DNA from 3 places in the Streptomyces sp. T12 genome. Region 3 is predicted to be linked to each of the others. Evidence: riboswitches for the same ligand, from Rfam matches in the RefSeq annotation. Region 3 holds a riboswitch; each other region holds the start of a gene.
What was found. Region 3 has a riboswitch for cobalamin ahead of PBV52_RS13215 (prenyltransferase/squalene oxidase repeat-containing protein). Riboswitches for the same ligand answer to the same signal wherever they lie in the genome.
Positions count from the first base shown of each region.

Region 1: it holds a riboswitch for cobalamin, as region 3 does, so the genes downstream of both, PBV52_RS50095 (CbtB-domain containing protein) here and PBV52_RS13215 (prenyltransferase/squalene oxidase repeat-containing protein) in region 3, are expected to answer to the same signal.
Region 2: it holds a riboswitch for cobalamin, as region 3 does, so the genes downstream of both, PBV52_RS10170 (cobalamin biosynthesis protein) here and PBV52_RS13215 (prenyltransferase/squalene oxidase repeat-containing protein) in region 3, are expected to answer to the same signal.

Region 1 is NZ_CP117866.1:11,200,377-11,206,260, reverse strand. Features, by position in the region: gene PBV52_RS50110 (peptidase inhibitor family I36 protein) at 1-442, shown strand, start outside; gene PBV52_RS50105 (peptidase inhibitor family I36 protein) at 463-849, shown strand; gene PBV52_RS50100 (histidine phosphatase family protein) at 950-1,546, opposite strand; cobalamin riboswitch at 1,606-1,732, shown strand; gene PBV52_RS50095 (CbtB-domain containing protein) at 1,790-2,008, shown strand; gene PBV52_RS50090 (CbtA family protein) at 2,022-2,768, shown strand; gene PBV52_RS50085 (carbohydrate kinase family protein) at 3,143-4,072, opposite strand; gene PBV52_RS50080 (class II aldolase/adducin family protein) at 4,069-4,755, opposite strand; gene PBV52_RS50075 (TetR/AcrR family transcriptional regulator) at 4,813-5,484, shown strand; gene PBV52_RS50070 (YqjF family protein) at 5,528-5,884, shown strand, end outside.
Region 2 is NZ_CP117866.1:2,290,122-2,296,005, forward strand. Features, by position in the region: gene PBV52_RS10165 (trypsin-like peptidase domain-containing protein) at 1-2,258, opposite strand, end outside; cobalamin riboswitch at 2,470-2,613, shown strand; gene PBV52_RS10170 (cobalamin biosynthesis protein) at 2,712-3,656, shown strand; gene PBV52_RS10175 (cobyric acid synthase) at 3,653-5,164, shown strand; gene cobN (cobaltochelatase subunit CobN) at 5,161-5,884, shown strand, end outside.
Region 3 is NZ_CP117866.1:2,960,245-2,966,128, reverse strand. Features, by position in the region: gene PBV52_RS13220 (SCO2322 family protein) at 1-414, opposite strand, end outside; gene PBV52_RS13215 (prenyltransferase/squalene oxidase repeat-containing protein) at 417-1,652, opposite strand; cobalamin riboswitch at 1,766-1,909, opposite strand; gene PBV52_RS13210 (nuclear transport factor 2 family protein) at 1,939-2,391, opposite strand; gene PBV52_RS13205 (MBL fold metallo-hydrolase) at 2,409-3,437, opposite strand; gene PBV52_RS13200 (hypothetical protein) at 3,529-3,726, opposite strand; gene PBV52_RS13195 (aldehyde dehydrogenase) at 3,869-5,326, shown strand; gene PBV52_RS13190 (ferredoxin) at 5,330-5,563, shown strand; gene PBV52_RS13185 (TetR family transcriptional regulator) at 5,877-5,884, opposite strand, start outside.

The sequences.
Region 1 (5,884 bases), 8.2 Mb from region 3:
GACGGGCAGTCTGAGGGAGGTACGCGACCAAGACCTGCACCACCGGCCAAGGGGGAAGAACGACATGCACAAACGTGCTGCTATCGGAGCGGTGGTGGCCGCGGCTTTCACCGCCGTGTTGGCCACCGCGCCGAGTGCTTCGGCCGAACCCAATCCGCCCGGTTGCGCGAAGGAGTACTTCTGCGCCTACAGCGGAGAGAACCAGACCGGGCAACTCGTCATGAAAACCAAGGGAAACTGGACCGGCAACGTCGCCATCCGGTCGGTGTTCAACAACGGGGTTGCTTTTCCGGGCGCCGACCACGTCGACGTGACGTACACGTCGCCCGGGGGCGGCGGGGAAACGGCCTGCCTGCACTACAACCCCGGCCCCGGCGCCTACAAGGTGAACGCGGCTGCCGGCGTCCACATCACCAAGGTCGTATGGCGCGGCGAGTGCTGACTACGGGAGGGGTTCTCACCATGCTGACCGGAAAGCGACTCGCCACACTGGGCACCGGCACCGTCGCGGCGGCCTTCCTCGGCGTCCTCGCGGTCGCCCCGACCGCATCCGCGGAGCCGAACCCGCCCGGCTGCGCGAAGGGGAACTTCTGCGCCTACAGCGGCGCCAACCAGACCGGACGGCTCCTCCTCGCCGTCGAGGGCAACTGGTCCGGCAACCTGGCCGTCGGCTCCATCTTCAACAACGGGGTCGCCTTCCCGGGGGCGGACCACGTCGATGTGACGTCATTCCTCGGCGGCCAGCCGTCGACCGACTGCTTCCACTACAACCCCGGGCCGGGCAGGTACAAGGCCAACGCCGAGCCGGGGCTCACCATCACACGTGTCGTCTGGCGGGGCGAGTGCTGAGTCGGTGACACCGCGGTCGTACGGGCCGGCGCGGTCGTCGCGTCGGCCCGCACGGTCACAGACGACGCTCCACGTCGCGACAAGCAGACCCTCTACCTCGTCAACTCGCTTGCCCTCCCCCGCTGGTGCGGGGCAGTGGATACGGCACCATCCGTAGATTCCAGCGGCCACCCCGGCCGGTGAGCTGGAAGGCGGCCAACGGCGGAACGTCGATCCGCCAGAACGACTGCTGGGGTGCTCCCAGCGCATGCACCACCGCGGCACGCGCCACGGCCTGTTCCACCACGCTCAGCACCTGCCCCGCATCGGCCGGCAGCGCGTCCAGCCAGGCGGCGATCCGACGGCACACGTCCGCCACGGATTCGCCGCCGTGCGGGGCCGCGTCCGGATCCGACATCCATACGGCGAGCCCGGCACCGTCGCCGGCCGCGACCTCGTCGAGGGTCCGGCCCTGCCAGCTGCCCATGTCGAGGTCCCGCAGCGCGGGTTCCACGACAACGGCGTTCCACCCCAGGGCCTGTGCTGTCTGCCTGCACCGCTGCGAAGGCCCGGTGTACCTGGCGCCGGCCACCGGCAGCATTCCGGCGGCGGCCCGCGCCTCCCGCAGTGCCCGCTCGTCCAGGGGCGCGTCCGCGCCGAAGCGCACGTCGCGCTCGGTGGACGCAGCCGAGCACAGCAGCGTGAGTCGCACGGTCATGAAAGGCCCTTCCCACGAGGTCGGTTCATCGTAGGTGGCGTACGCCATGTTGGCCGAAGTTCATATTGCCCCTACCATCTGGGGCGACAAGGACGACAGCGCCACGGAAGCCGGTGCAAGCCCGGCACGGTCGCGCCACTGTGTGCCACCCGGCCAGCCAGGCGAGGGTGGTGAGTCAGACCCAACGCTGTCGTCGAGTGCTCCACACGACGCGGGACGCGATGTTCCCGAGGAGGTCTCGCCATGGCGCAGTCCACTGCTGCCCCCACTCCCACCACTCAGACCCTCACGCCGCTGCCGCTGCGGGCGATCGCCCCCTGGGCCGTCTTCTTCGGCGTTCTGATGCTGGTCCTGCTGTACTTCGTCGGCGCCGAGCAGGGCGCCACGGCCGTGGTCTCCGGTGAGGGTGTGCACGAGTGGGTGCACGACGCCCGCCACCTCCTCGGCTTCCCCTGCCACTGACGGAGCCGCTTCCATGAACTCCGTCACCGTACGCACCTTGCTGGTGCGCGGCATGCTCGCCGGCCTCGCCGCCGGCGTGGTCGCCTTCGTCTTCGCCTATCTGGTCGGGGAGGGCCCCGTCGACGCGGCCATCGCGTTCGAATCGGCCAACTCCCATGAACACGGCGGCGAGGAACTCGTCAGCCGTACCCTGCAGTCGACGGCCGGTCTGGCCACGGGCGTGCTCGTCTTCGGTGTCGCCATCGGCGGCATCGCGGCGCTCGCGTTCTGCTTCGCGCTCGGGCGGATCGGCCGGTTCGGCGCCCGGGCGACGGCCGGGCTGACCGCGCTCGCCGGGTTCCTCCTGGTCTACCTGGTCCCGATCCTCAAGTACCCGGCGAACCCGCCCGCCGTCGGCAACCCCGACACCATCAGCGAGCGGACCGTCCTGTTCGTCGGGATGATCGCGCTGAGCGTGCTGCTCGGCGCAGCGGCCATCCTGCTCGGCCGCAGGCTCGCCCCGGCGTGGGGCAACTGGAACGCCTCCATCACCGCCGGTGTCGCCTACGTCGCGGCGATCGCGGTCGCGATGGTCGTCCTGCCAACCGGGGACAACACTCCGAAGGGCTTCCCGGCGAACGACCTCTGGGAGTTCCGCGTGGCCTCGATCGGTATCCAAGCCGTGCTGTGGGCGGCGTTCGGGCTGGCGTTCGGCTTCCTGGCCGAACGCGTCCTCGAACCGCAGCCCGCCCGCGGCCGTGTTTCCACGCTGGCCGCCTGACCGTCGGAGACATTCGGCGGGGTCTGCCGGGGGCGCGCCCGGCAGACCCCGCCGTTTCTCGTCGCATCGCCTGCCGGGCACCTGCCGTTCGTGGGACGCCTCCGCCGCCCTGGCTGAACGCTGGTGATTCAGAGCACCGTCAGCCGATGCAGGTGCCTCCCAGGGGCGCCGCTTAAGCCGCCGTAGTCTGCGAGGGCTGCTCGGGCTCGTTGTCGGTCCACCGGTGGCGGCGAACGTCCACCTCGGCCGGCCTACCCCGGGATGAGCAGCGACGCCTCCTCGGCGCCCTGCCCCGGGGCCAGCTCGAGCCACCATCCCTGCGCCATGGTCATGGCCGTAACCCTGCGCAGAGCGCGTCGGCTCCGCCTCTCACGTCACAAGCGGGGCTTGTGTGTCGCGGCGAAGGCGTCGGCGTCAGTCAGGTCGAAGTCTCCGTGATCGCTGCCCAGGCCCTGTGCCACCAGCGCCGCCGCCGTGCAGCCGAGGACGGCGGAGTCGTACGGGGTGCGGCCCAGGCCCATGCCGCGCACGAAGCCGGCCGAGAACGCGTCGCCGCAGCCGGTGGTGTCCACCACGTCGATCGCGAAGGCGGGCACCTTCTCGGTGCCCTGCGGAGTTGCCAGCAGCGCGCCGTCACCGCCGCGAGTGACCGCGACCAGGCCGGCTCCGGCAGCGAGGAGCTTGTTCGCGCCCGCTACCAGGTCCTCCTCGCCGGTGAAACCGAGGACCTGGTCCTCGTTGGGCAGCATGTGGTCGACGTACGGCAGAGCAGAGGCGATCTGCTCGAAGCTTCCCAGCACGCCGGGGGCGAGCAGGTCCACCGAGGTGACCACGCCGTGCTCCTTGGCGTACGACAGGATGCGCGTGGCCGCCTCGACCCCGATCAACTCGGGGCCGCCGAGGTGGAGGTGGGTCGCTTCGGCGATCGCCTCCCAGGGCACGTCGTCGGGACCGTAGGTGATGTTGGCGCCGAGCAGGTGCAGGGACGGCCGGTCGCCGTTGGGGCGGATGGGCAGGACGCTCGCGGAGGTGGGGGTGTCCGTGCGGCGGACGAGGAAGCGGGTGTCGATGCCGGCCGCGCCCAGCAGTTGGACCAGCATGTCACCGGTGGGGTCGGAACCGATCGCCCCCGCGCTGCTCACGGACGCGCCCAGCTTGGCGAGGGTCAGTGCGGTCCCGCCGGCCGTCCCGGCGGCGGTCATCCTGATGTCCTCCACCAGCGTCGCGCCCTGGGCCTCGGGTATCGCCTCCACCGGCCGCACCAGCACGTCCAGCACATGCACGCCCATCGTGACGACCTTCATCGGTTTCCCTCCTGCGCAGGTGGTACGGGGTGGGTGGTGCCGTAGTTCCGGGCGAGCGCGGCCTCGATCACCGCGAGTTGCTGGTGTTCGTCGAGGACGCGGGGCGTTCCGAGGGCGGCCGCGTGCTGGTAGACGCCGCACGCCCACTCCAGCAGCAGCGCGTGCTCGACCGCCTTGCCCAGCGTCGGAGCGTGGGTGAGCGCGCCGTGGCTCGCCATCAGCGCGGCACTGCGGCCCTGAAGTGCGCTCAGGACGGACTCGGCGAGCTCCGGGGTGCCGAAGGTGGCGTACGGGGCTACGCGTATCGAGCCGCCCAGGGTCAGCAACTGGTAGTGGATGCAGGGCAGTTCGTCGAGCACGCAGGACAGGGCCGTCGCCATCGGGGCATGGGTGTGGACGACCGCGCCCGCGCCGTAGCGGCGATAGACGCCCAGGTGCAGATCGAGTTCCGAGGTGGGCTCGAACGTCCCGGCCACGACCTTTCCGTCGAGGTCGACCACGCTCACCTCGTCGGCCGTCAGGTCGGCGAGCACCGCGCCGGTGGCGGTGATCGCGACACGGTCGTCGACCCGCATGCTGACGTTGCCTGCCGTGCCGATGAGCAGGCCCTGCGCCCCCAGTCGACGGCACGCTTCGGCCACGGCGGCGCGTTCCTGACCCAGCACCGAGCTTGAGTCGGTCATGTACGCGACGGTAACGTAAACCTGAAACAAAGTCACGTTCATGTTCGGAGGCCGCACATGGGGGACCCGAGGGCCCCGGAGCCCGGCGGCACATGGCACGTTCCGCTACGCCGCACCCCGCAGCAGGCGCGCAGCAAAGCCCGCCTGGCCCGCGTCCTTCAGGCCGCGGAACGTGTCCTGGTCGGCGAAGGCGTGCAGGCACTGACCACGACGCGCATCGCTGCGGAGGCGAAGGTCTCGGTCGGTTCTCTGTACCAGTACCTGCCCGACCGCGACGCGATCATCGACGCCCTCGCGGCCGGCTATTTCGCCCGGCTCGAGACGGCCATGGACGATCTCGTCCGCGCCGCGGCCGACGAACAGTGGGACGACCCCGTCGGCGTGCTCATCGACGCCTACGCCGCCATCTACCGCACCGAACACGGCTTCCGGGCCCTGTGGTTCGGCAGCAGCCTCACCGAGCAGACCCGCGCCGCCGACCGCGCGCACAAACGCCGGATGGCGGAAGGCGTCCGTCTCATCCTGCTGGCCGTCGGCATCGCCCACGACGACGAGACGCTCGGCCGAGCCTGCCACGCCGCGGTCCTCGCCGCCGACGCCCTCGCCCAGGAGGCCTTCCGCCGTGACCCCGAGGGTGACCCGGGCCTTCTCGACGAAGCCAAGCTCATGCTGCGCGGGTACCTCGCCGGTATCGCCGCCCGCCATGGAGGACACAAAGCCGCGACATGACCGGCAGAAGTACGGCGGACCGGGCCTCTGCCATCCTGGCGACGTGCCGAAACCCACTCCCGTCAGCCCCGACGCTCCCACCCTCATACCCACCCCCCTCCTCACCCAGCAGTGGCTCGACCTCGCCTTCGTCCACTGGGCCGTCGAACCGGACGCCGTGGCGGGGCTGTTGCCGAAAGGGACCGTCCCGGACACGCATGACGGGGTCACCTACGTCGGGCTCGTCGCCTTCCGGATGCACCGCGTCGGCTGGCTGCGGCTGCCCGGCGTGCCGTATCTCGGGACCTTTCCCGAGACCAACGTGCGCCTGTACTCCGTGGACGCGCACGGGCGGCGTGGCGTCGTGTTCCGGTCGATGGACGCCGGACGGCTGATCCCGGTCGTGATGGGGCGCGTCGGC
Region 2 (5,884 bases), 670 kb from region 3:
AGTCCCCCACGCCATGTCTCGACCGCCAGACAGCCCGCCACCAGCGCCAGCACGACCATCACCGCTGCCGCCAGCCGCCACCACCGCAGGCCCCGTTGCTGATGCCTGCGGCTGAGCTGCACATAGTCACGCTCCGCCGGTGTGATGTCCTCGCGGTGATCCGGATCCCCCAGCCACTCCAGCGACGTGGCCAGCATCGTCCCCCGCAGCAGCGCGCCCGGTTCCTCCCCCGTCTCCTTCCAGTGGGCGAGTGCCTGCAACAGCCGTTCCTGCCAGGCTCGGAAGTCGCGGGAATCGTCCAGCCACTTTTTCAGGGGGCCCCAGGCGCGGACCAGTTCCTCGTGGGCGAGGTCGACGATGGGGTCGTCGTCGGGGCCGTGGGTGATGCGGATGAAGCGGGTTCGGGTCGCCAGGGCCTCGGCGGCTGCCCGGAGTTCGGGCGGCAGGGGCGCTAGGCGTACCGGCTTGCGGGTGAAGCCGCCCGCGTCGTCGGGGCGGGCGAGCTGGGTGAACAGGCGGCGGACCGGGGCCTCGCCGTGCGCGACGATGACCTCGCCGACCCGCTGCTCGGCGTGGGCGGACAGGGCGCCGGCGACACCGCCCAGGGCCTCGTAGCCGGAGTGGGTGAGGCGGATGCCCTTCTCGTGCGCCCAGAGTTCCGTGAGGGCGAACTCCACCAGAGGCAGATGGCCCGGTTCGTCCTCGGCGTCGTCGACGATGCGTTCGGCCAGGCCGGTGTCGAGGGTGAGGCCGGGGACCCGGGCGGCGGGTCCCTCGACGGCACGCAGCAGGCCCGATCGGCCGAGTGGCGCGACCACTTGGGCACAGTCGCTGAGGAAGCGGGCGGTGCCGGGGTCGGCGAGCTCGTCCAGGCAGGACGAACGCAGGGTGGCCACCACGCGCAGCCGCCGCCCTTCGGCCGGGACCGAGACCATACCGACCATCAGGGCAAGCAGGGCGCGGGCGGTGGCCGGTTCGGCGGCGACGGTCTCCTCCAGTTGGTTCAGGAAGAAGACGTGGCCGCGAGGGCCGCAGTGGTCGAGCAGACGTCGTCCGAGTTCGGCGGGGGTCGTGCCGTCGGCGGAGTCCAGCAGGTCGGCCAGGACGAGTGCGGCGCGCTCGTGCTCGACGACGGCCAGGGCGGGGCCGGGTGCGGCGGGCGCGGGGTGGGCCGGGACCGTGCCAGGACCGGACGGGCGTGCAGAACCGGACGCAGACGTCGAGCCCGGCTCTGGACGAGGGCACGGCACTGCCCAGGGTCCGGAAGCGGAGCCAGCCGCAGCAGAAGCGTCGCCGCCCGGCCCTGCGGATGCGGCTGCGGCTGCGGAGGTCCCCGCCTCCAGCACCCCCACCACCGCCCGGGCCACCGTCACCGACGCCCGGGTACCCGGCAGGGGGCGGAGCTCGCAGACGGTGAACCCCTCGGCCCTCAGACGGGGCAGGACTCCCGCCCGTACCAGGGAGGTCTTCCCGCTGCCGGACGGGCCGACGACCGGCACCACCAAGTGCCGTTCGACCGCGTCGAGGAGCCGACGGGTCTCCTCCTCACGGCCGAAGAAGTACTCCGCGTCCTCCTCGCGGAAGGCGTCGAGCCCTTGGTAGGGGCAGCGGCGCAGGCCCGGCTGGAGGTCCAGGAGGGCGGCGGCCGGGATCAGATACGACGTCACGGCGGAGGCACCGCGGTCGGTCGCGACCGTCATGCCGATGACCGCGCCGATGTCCTCGTCCCAGACCGGTGCTCCGCTGCATCCGGGGGCGATGCGGTGGGCCGTGCCGTCCGTCTCCATCGAGATCCAGCCCTGGCTGACCGCGCCGAGCAGCCGGCCGCCGATCCAGGCGCCGTGCTCGGCGCTGGCGGGGAAGCCGAGGACGCGGAAGCGGTGGTGCCAGACGTCGCCGGCGTCCGCGAGAGGGACCGCACCGGCGGGCGCCCCTTCCGGCAGCCTCAGCAGTGCGATGTCCCCGGTGCCGTCCCCCGCCACCGGCCGCCAGGCCGACACCGACGCCTCGTACCTCACCGCGCCCGGCCGCAGCGGGAACTCCACGGTCACCGGCGCCGCGGGCGGCGTCGACGACCCCGCGTCGGTGCCCAGCGCGTCGGCGACGACATGGGCGCAGGTGGCCACCGTGCCCGGTGCCAGCAGGAACCCGGTCCCGACGGGCCGCCCGTCGCCGCCGCACACCCGTACCACCGTCGCGCCGAACTCTTCCAGGAATCGAGCGGATTCTCCCGGTACACCGGTGTCATCAATAGTCATACGGTTTGGTGGAGTTCCCCCCGGCTCGTAGTGCTTCGTACGACGTATTGGAGGTCCCGCCGCCCCCCGCCGCAACCGGCTTCACGCAACGCCACCCGCCACGGGGAATTGACTCCGAGTCGGTCCTCTGGGCCCTGGCGACGTGCTAGCCGGTGTCACTCGTGTGGGGTTCTGCACACTCTCCCCTCGCAGGTCAACGGCAAGTTGACGCCCCTTCCAACCCCGTGGTGGACTTCCGGAGCCATGTACGGCGGCAGAAGAGGAAGCCGGTGGAAGTCCGGCGCGGTCCCGCCACTGTCACCGGGGTAGAAAGCCCCGGGAGCCAGGAACTCTCGCCGCCGGTCTCGTCGAACCAGGGCGTGGACACCCTGAGTGAGGACATAACGCGATGCTCGCCTGCCGATCGACATGCAGTATCAGACCCGCGTCTGACCCAGCGGTCGGCTGACCCCGATGCGTGCCGATCGCGTCTTCGCGTACGGCGCCGCCGCCGGACTTCTCGGTGATCTGCTGCTCGGCGACCCGCGCCGGGGGCATCCGGTCGCCGCGTTCGGGCGGGCTGCCGCTGCGGTGGAACGGGTGTTGTGGCGCGACCACCGCGCGTGGGGTGCGGTGCACACCGCCGTGTGCGCCGGAGGCGCCGCTGCGGTCGGGGCGCTCGCCGCTCGTGTCGTACGTACCTCCCCTGCCGCCTCCGTCGCGCTGACCGCCGCCGCCACCTGGGCCGTTGTCGGCGGGACCTCGCTCGCGCGCGAGGCGCGGGGCATCGGGCGGGCCTTGGACGCGGGGGACGTCGAAGGGGCCCGGGAGCGGCTGCCGCATCTGTGCGGTCGGGATCCGCAGGCGCTCGACTCGGACGGGATCGCCCGGGCCGTCGTCGAGTCCGTTGCCGAGAACACCTCCGATGCCGTCGTGGGGGCTCTCGTGTGGGGAGCCGTCGGTGGTGTGCCGGGGCTCGTCGGGTTTCGGGCCGTCAACACCCTTGACGCCATGGTGGGGCACAAGTCGGCCCGGTATCGGCGGTACGGGTGGGCTTCGGCCCGGCTCGACGACGTCGCCGGGTGGCCGGGGGCGCGGCTGACCGCCGTGCTCGCCGCTGTCGCCGGGGGCGATCCGCGGGGGGCCGTGGGAGCCTGGCGTGCCGACGCCGCCAAGCATCCGAGTCCCAACGCCGGGCCGGTCGAGGCGTCGTTCGCCGGGGCCCTCGGGGTGCGGCTGGGCGGGACCCTGTCGTACGGGGGGCGGGTCGAGCACCGGCCCGTGCTCAACGGTGCCGCCGGGCGCGCCGTCGCCACGCACGACATCGAGCGTGCCGTACGGCTCTCCCAGCGCGTCAGTTGGCTTGCGCTCGGCGTCAGTGTCGCCGTGCGCCGCATCGTGAAGGGGCGTACGTCATGACGGGCGGTGGGCTTCTCGTCGCCGGTACCACTTCCGACGCCGGCAAGAGCGTCGTCACCGCCGGGATCTGCCGGTGGCTGGTACGGCAGGGGGTCAAGGTCGCGCCCTTCAAGGCGCAGAACATGTCCCTCAATTCGTTCGTGACGCGGGAGGGGGCCGAGATCGGGCGGGCGCAGGCCATGCAGGCACAGGCCTGTCGGGTCGAGCCCACCGCGCTGATGAATCCCGTGCTGCTCAAGCCCGGTGGCGAGCAGAGCAGCCAGGTCGTGCTCATGGGCAAGCCGGTCGGGGAGATGAGTGCCCGTGGGTATCACGGCGGGCGGCAGCAGAAACTCCTCGGGACGGTGCTCGACTGTCTCGCCGAGTTGCGGGGCACGTATGACGCGGTGATCTGTGAGGGGGCCGGGAGCCCGGCCGAGATCAATCTCAGGCGGACCGACATCGTGAACATGGGGATCGCCCGGAATGCCGGGCTTCCTGTGGTCGTGGTCGGGGACATCGACCGTGGTGGCGTCTTCGCCTCCTTCTTCGGGACCCTCGCCCTGCTGTCGCCCGAGGATCAGGCTCTCGTCGCGGGGTTCCTCGTCAACAAGTTCCGGGGGGACGTCAGCCTCCTGGAGCCCGGGCTCGACATGCTGCACGGGCTCACCGGGCGCCACACCTACGGCGTCCTGCCCTTCCAGCACGGCCTGGGCATCGACGAGGAGGACGGGCTGCGGGTGTCGCTGCGCGGGGCGGTGCGGGAATCCCAGGTCTCCTCGCCCGTCGGCGAGGACGTCCTGCGCGTCGCCGTCTGCGCCATCCCCCTCATGTCCAACTTCACGGACGTGGACGCCCTCGCCGCCGAACCCGGTGTGGTCGTGCGGTTCGTGGACCGGCCCGAGGAGCTCGCGGACGCCGATCTCGTCGTCGTTCCGGGTACGAGGGGAACGGTCAAGGCCCTTGAGTGGCTCCGGGAGCGGGGGCTGGCCCAGGCCCTGCAGCGCAGGGCCGCCGAACAAAAGCCCCTCCTCGGCATCTGCGGCGGCTTCCAGGTGCTCGGCGAGCACATCGAGGACGAGGTCGAGAGCCGCAGGGGCCACGTCGACGGGCTCGGGATCCTGCCCGTGCGGGTGCGGTTCGCCCGCGAGAAGACCCTCACCCGGCCGACCGGGGAAGCCCTCGGCGAGCAGGTCGAGGGGTACGAGATCCATCACGGGGTCGCCGAGATCAGCGACGGGGCCCCCTTCCTGGACGGCTGCCGGGTCGGTCAGACCTGGGGCACGCACTGGCACGGCTCGCTGGAGTCGGACGGTTTCCGGCGGGCCTTTCTGCGTGAGGTGGCGGCCGCCGCGGGCCGTCGCTTCGTGCCGGCCGCCGACACCTCGTTCGCCGCGCTGCGCGAGGAGCAGCTCGACCGGCTCGGCGATCTGATCGAACAGCACGCGGACACGGACGCGCTCTGGCGGCTCATCGAGTCGGGCGCGCCGCAAGGACTGCCTTTCATTCCACCGGGAGCGCCCGCATGAGCACTGTGTTGTTGTTGTCGACCGCCGACACGGATCTGCTGGCGGCCCGGGCCGCCTCCGGTGCCGACTACCGGATCGGCAACCCGACCCGCGTGGACGTCGAGAGCGAGCTGCCCGCGCTGCTCGACGGCGCGGACATCGCCGTCGTACGGCTGCTGGGCGGCAAGCGGGCCTGGGAGGACGGGCTCGCCAGGCTGAAGGCGTCCGGTGTCCCGACCGTGCTGCTGGGCGGCGAGGCCGTTCCGGACGCCGAGTTGATGGCCGAGTCGTCGGTGCCGGCCGGTGTGGTGGCCGAGGCGCTGAAGTATCTCGTCGAGGGCGGGCCCGCCAACCTCACCGAGCTCGCGCGGTTCCTCTCCGACACCGTGCTGCTGACGGGCGAGGGGTTCGTCGAGCCGCAGAAGATGCCGGAGTACGGCGTCCACGGCGAGCGTCCCCTCGTCGACGGCCGTCCGACGGTCGGCGTGCTCTTCTACCGGGCCCACGAGCTGAGCGGCAACACCGCCTTCGTGGACACCCTGTGCGAGGCCGTCGAGGCGCGGGGCGCCAACGCCCTTCCCGTGTACTGCGGTTCGCTGCGCGGTGCGGACGCGGAACTGTACGAGATCCTCGGCAAGGCCGACGCCCTGGTCGCCACCGTCCTCGCGGCGGGCGGCACGCACGCCTCGCAGGCGTCGGCGGGCGGTGACGAGGAGGCGTGGGACATCGGCAGGCTGGCCG
Region 3 (5,884 bases):
CACCGCGGCCAGGGCCTCCGCCGTGGTCGCGTCCGGGGCCACCCGCGCGCATGCCGTACGGCGGGCCGGTGGCGTCTCGCCCGACGGGGCGTCCGCTGCCTTACCGAAGTCGATGACCAGGGCCACCCGCTTCTTGCCGTCCTGCGCGGGCGTCCTCGCGCAGATCACCGCGAACTCGGCCGCGCCCCTCGGCTTCGCGGCGTCCTTCGAGTCCTCGCTCACCGCGAAGCGGAAGCCCTGGACGTCGCCGTCGGAGGGGCGGGCGAGGGAGGGGCCCTGGGTGGCGTAGGCCCAGGTGTCGCCGTCGCGGTCCCAGAAGGACCAGTAGCGGTAGCCCGTCGCGTGGGCGGCCTGGGCCGCGCCGGTCAGGAGGACCAGCGCGGTCAGAAGGAGGGTGAAAGCGCGGCGGATCACGGTCACTTGCCCTTATTGCGGCCGCTGATCAGGAAGCCGACGCCGATGCCCGCGACCAGGCCGACGCCGACGATCCACCAGACGCTGACGCCGTTGTCATCGTCCTTGTCGGCCTGCTTCTGGACGTCGCTCGCCGTGGGCGACTTGACGGCTGGGACGAACTCGGGGGCGGGGCCGGTGGCGGTGAGGCGCTCGACCAGGTCGTCGCCGGTGCCGTCGAAGTCTCGTACGTCGAAGCCGGTGTTCGCGGCGAGGATCAGCTGGGCGTATGCGGCCGGGCCTGCCTGTTCGGCCCACTGCCGGTAGTGGGAGCCCAGCCAGCGCATGGCGTCGGCCGCCTTGTCGCCGTGGCCGGCAGTGGACAGGGCGAGGACTGCGTCGGCGGTGTTGCCGTAGTCGGGCTGGTTCTCGGCGCCGGGCATGGCCGACGTGAGGTGATCGTCCTTGGCCAGGGCCTTGACGAGGTAAGCGGCGCCGTTGCGCGCGGCCTGCTCGGGGTCGGCGGCGTTCTTGCAGGCGAGGGCCTCGGCGGTGGGCTTCGGGGCGGCACCGGCGAGCGTCTTGCCGAGCGCACCGACCACGGCGGCGGCCGTCGCGTCCGCGTTGGCGGCCAGCTTGCCCTTCTTGTCCGGCTGGAAGGCGAAGGCGCCGCCGCCGTCCTCGCCGCACGGGATGGCGAGGGACAGCAGGGCGTCGTACGGCGACCTGCCCCCCTTGCGTACGTCGCCCGGCTTCTCGCCGACGGCCGTGAGCGCACCGATCACGACGGAGGTCGAGTTCGCGTCACTCGGGCCGCCCACCGCGTACCCCCAGCCTCCGTCCTTGTTCTGCACGCTCTTCAGCCAGGCGACCGCCTTGCCGGTCACGGCGTCGTGCCCGCCGAGCGCGGCCAGGGCCTGGACGGCGGCGGCCGTGTTGTTGGTGTCGACCGGCGTCTTCGCGTCGCACGCCTTCGAGACGTCGGCGCGGAACGGGGCGAATCCCCCGTCGGCACACTGCTGCCCGGTCAGCCACTCCACGGCCTTCGCCGCCGGCTTCACACCCACCGTGTCCAGGGCGAGCAGCGCGAGGGACTGGCGCCATACACCGTCGTACGTCGGGTCGGTCGTGCCGTACAAGCCCGTGGGAATCGCCACGGACGGTGACGCGGACGGGGCGGAGTCGGCGGCGGTGACGGGCGTCGCCGTACCGATCACGACGGTGGCGGCCAGGACCGCGGCGCTGCGGCGGACGTACATGATCGGCGGGTGCCCTTCCCTAAGGGGAACCGGGCAGCACAGGGGGGACCCCCGGGCGGCTCGGCTCCGTATACCTCGACGGTGCCGTGCTCCGGCCGGCTGCCGGGGCACGTGAGCCGGTCACGAACCGTACGGGGCGATCCGGCTCACCGGCCTTTGACGACCGGTTCACGGTTGCGGGGTCAGCGCCGGATTTGCACCGGCTTCCCCCTGTACGGGCGTGATGACGACGCCGTCACTCTACCGGCCCGTAGGGAAACGGCTGAGGGGAGGTGGTGCGAGGCCTTCATGGCCTGGGCGGGCGCGGGGTCGGTCCGGCGAAGGCGAGATGGAGGATCCGGGCGGACAGGAGCCATGTGCCGTCCGGCGGCCTGCGGAACGTGTCCTCGTAGTGCCCCACCTGGACCGGGGGCCCCGGCGGGACCAGGCCGCCCTCGTGGCCGTCGACGCGGTACGTCGTGAAGTACGAGGTCGACGTCGCGGTGTCGGGGGACGTCACCGTGACGAGGATGTTGGACATCAGGCGCCGCGAGAGACGGTCGGCGGGGCGGGAGCCGAAGTACGCGCGCAACGCGTCCCGCCCCTCGACCAGCCGCTCACCCGCCGGCCACTCCCAGGTGCCGTCCTCGGTGAACAGCTCGCCGACGGAGGACGGTTCGCCGAGGTCGAGGCGGTGGACGAAGTCGACGACGATGCGCTCGCAGGCGCGTTCGGCGAGCAGCCGGTCCACAGGATCCATGGCGTTCATGGTCATCTCTATACGGCCACGTACGTCACCGGTTCACTCCCGGCCACCGCCTCCGCCCTCCCCAGCTTCACCAGCCGCCGCAGATGGGCCTCGGCCTCCGCGATCGCGATGTTCCGTGATCCGTACGGGATCTGGTCCCAGGGCCGGTTCCACTCCATGCGCTCGGCGAGCTGCCAGGGGGTGAGGGGCTCGGCGAGGAGGGTCAGGAGGTCGGTGAGGCGGGACTCGTGGTGGAGCAGCAACTCCCGTACGCGGGCGCCGGCGTCGGTGAAGGCGTGCTGGTGGGCCGGGAGGATCTCGGCGGGGGCGAGGTGGCCGACGCGTTCGAGGGAGGCCAGGTAGTCGCCGAGGGGGTCGGTGACGGTGGTGTCGTCGGGGTCCTCGTACAGGCCGATGTGCGGGGTGATTCCGGGGAGCAGGTGGTCGCCGGAGAACAGGCGGCCGTGGCCCGGGAGTTGAGCCGGGTGTTCCTCCTCCAGGTGCAGGCAGACATGGCCGGGGGTGTGCCCCGGGGTCCAGATCGCGCGCAGGCGGCGGCCGGGGAGGTCGAGGAGGTCGCCGGGGACGATCTCGCGGTCGGGCGCGGCGGGGGAGAAGCCGGGCAGGGTGCTCCGGCGGCGGGCGGTGCGCAGCGGAGACACGTGGGCGTCGGGGGCGCCGGCCGCGGTGAGCTTGTCCGCCATGTAGGAGAACCAGCGCTCGGGGCGGGTCGCGCGGGTGCGCCGCACGATCGCCGCGTCCGCCGCGTGCATCGCGATCCAGGCGCCGGAGGCCTCGCGCACCTGGCCGGACAGGCCGTGGTGGTCGGGGTGGTGGTGGGTGATGACCACGCCGTGGATCTCACCGGGCGCGGTGCCGCATGCCGCGAGGCCCTCGGCGAGGGTGTCCCAGGAGGCCGGGTCGTCCCAGCCGGTGTCGATGAGCACCGGGCCGCGGTCGGTGTCGACGACGTACACGAGGGTGTGGCCGAGCGGGTTGTCAGGGATGGGGACCTCGATGGACCGGACGCCGCCGCCATGGTCGTACACCTGCGCCATGGGATCCCCAATCGCCGCGCCACGTTCCGGCCACCGGCCCACTATAACTAGAACAGGTTCCGATGGGAGCCTGAGTCACCTGGCTGTCGGGTCACTCGGGTTCGGCGTTCCGTACGCGCTCCGGCGTCCAGTACTCCCTGATTTCCTCCGGGCTCTTCGTCTCCCGGTGCACGGACACGCCGTTCTCGCGCTTCACGTCACCCCAGGTCGACGCCATCCATACGGCGCCGCCGACGGCCACCGCCAGTGCCGTGGCGAACACCGCCCAGTCGCGCGCGCGAACTGCCATCCCGTGCCCCCTCGCTGTCTCGCTCAGCGTAGGGGCGAGGTGTGTGCGCTCCGTGGACTCCTCCGGGTAGAACTGGTATCAGTTCCTGAAACAGCGTCAGAAACCAAGGAATCCCGCTCCAGCTCCGCAGGAGGCGTCGGCCATGACCGAGCTCGTGGAACACGGACAGCTGTTCATCGGCGGGGAGTTGACCGACCCCCTGGGCAAGGACGTCATCGAGGTGATCTCGCCGCACACGGAGGAGGTCATCGGACGCGTGCCACACGCCTCGCCGGCCGACGTCGACCGGGCGGTCGCGGTCGCGCGCAAGGCGTTCGACGAGGGGCCCTGGCCGCGGATGTCGCTCGACGAGCGGATCGAGGTCGTCACCCGCATCAAGGACGGGATCGCCCTGCGGCACGAGGAGATCGCCCGCGTGATCTCCTGCGAGAACGGCTCCCCGTACTCCTGGAGCGTCCTCGCGCAGGCGCTCGGCGCGATGATGGTGTGGGACGCGGCGATCACGGTCGCACGGAACTTCACGTACGAGGAGACGCGCGACGGAGTCCTCGGCAAGATCCTGGTGCGGCGCGAGCCGGTCGGGGTCGTGGCGGCCGTCGTCCCCTGGAACGTCCCGCAGTTCGTCGCCGCCGCCAAGCTCGCGCCCGCGCTGCTCACCGGCTGCACGGTGGTGCTCAAGCCGTCGCCGGAGTCGCCGCTCGACGCTTACCTCCTCGCGGAGATCGCGAAGGACGCCGGGCTGCCGGAGGGCGTGCTGTCGATCCTCCCGGCGGACCGTGAGGTGAGCGAGTACCTGGTCGGGCACCCGCGGATCGACAAGGTCTCCTTCACCGGCTCGGTGGCGGCCGGCAAGCGCGTGATGGAGGTCGCGGCCCGCAACCTCACCCGCGTGACGCTGGAGCTGGGCGGCAAGTCGGCGGCCGTGGTCCTCCCGGACGCGGACGTCGAGGCGACGGTCGCCGGTGTCGTCCCGGCAGCCTGGATGAACAACGGCCAGGCGTGCGTGGCCCAGACGCGCATCCTGCTGCCCCGCTCCCGCTACGACGAGTTCGCCGAGGCCTTCGCCGCGGCGGCCGGCGCGCTGGTGGTCGGCGATCCGCTGGACGCGGCGACCCAGGTGGGCCCGCTGGTGGCGCAGCGGCAGCAGCGCAGGAACCTCGACTACATCCGGATCGGGCAGGAGGAGGGCGCGAAGATCCTGACGGGCGGCGGGCGTCCGCCGGGCCTGGAGCGGGGCTGGTACGTCGAGCCGACCCTCTTCGGAGACGTCGACAACTCGATGCGGATCGCACGCGAGGAGATCTTCGGCCCCGTGATCTGTCTCCTCCCCTACGGCGACGAGTCCGAGGCCGTGAAGATCGCGAACGACTCCGACTACGGCCTGAGCGGCAGCGTCTGGACGGCCGACACCGGGCACGGCATCGAGGTCGCCCGCCAGGTCCGTACCGGCACGTACTCGGTGAACACCTTCAGCCTGGACATGCTGGGCCCGTTCGGCGGCTACAAGAACTCCGGGCTGGGCCGCGAATTCGGCCCCGAGGGCTACGGCGAATACCTGGAGCACAAGATGATCCACCTCCCGGCGGGCTGGGAGGCGTAGGGGATGGGTGACCGCTGGCACGTCGAGGTCGACCGGTCGGTGTGCATCGGCTCGGCCCAGTGCGTCCACCACGCCCCCGACGGCTTCCACCTCGACACCGGCCGGCAGTCCCATCCGGCCGACCCCGAGACCGACGCGAACGAGAAGATCCTTGCCGCGGCGGAGAGCTGCCCGGTGGAGGCCATCGTGATCACGCTGCTGGGGAGCGGGGAGCCGGTGTTCCCGCCCGAGGAGTAGTGCCGTCCGAGGAGTCGTCCGATTTCGCCAAAAAAATTACCATTGCAGGTGGTTCTTTCCTCGGGCGGAAGTTCTATCCTGGAAGTCGGCCTACGGGACGAGTGAGGGAGTTCGAACCGGAGTAGCCGACTCTGGCGGGAAGCAGACGGCTTCCGCTGGGGCCGACGTCGACGGTCCGGGCTGAGAGGCCGGAAAGTCGGAAGACCGAGAGGTCGGAAGACCGGAAGGCGACCCCCATCACCTGATCCGGGTAATACCGGCGAAGGGAACCCGTCTCGTAGGTCCTTCGTGTGCTCGTAGGTCCTTCGTGTGCCTAGGCCC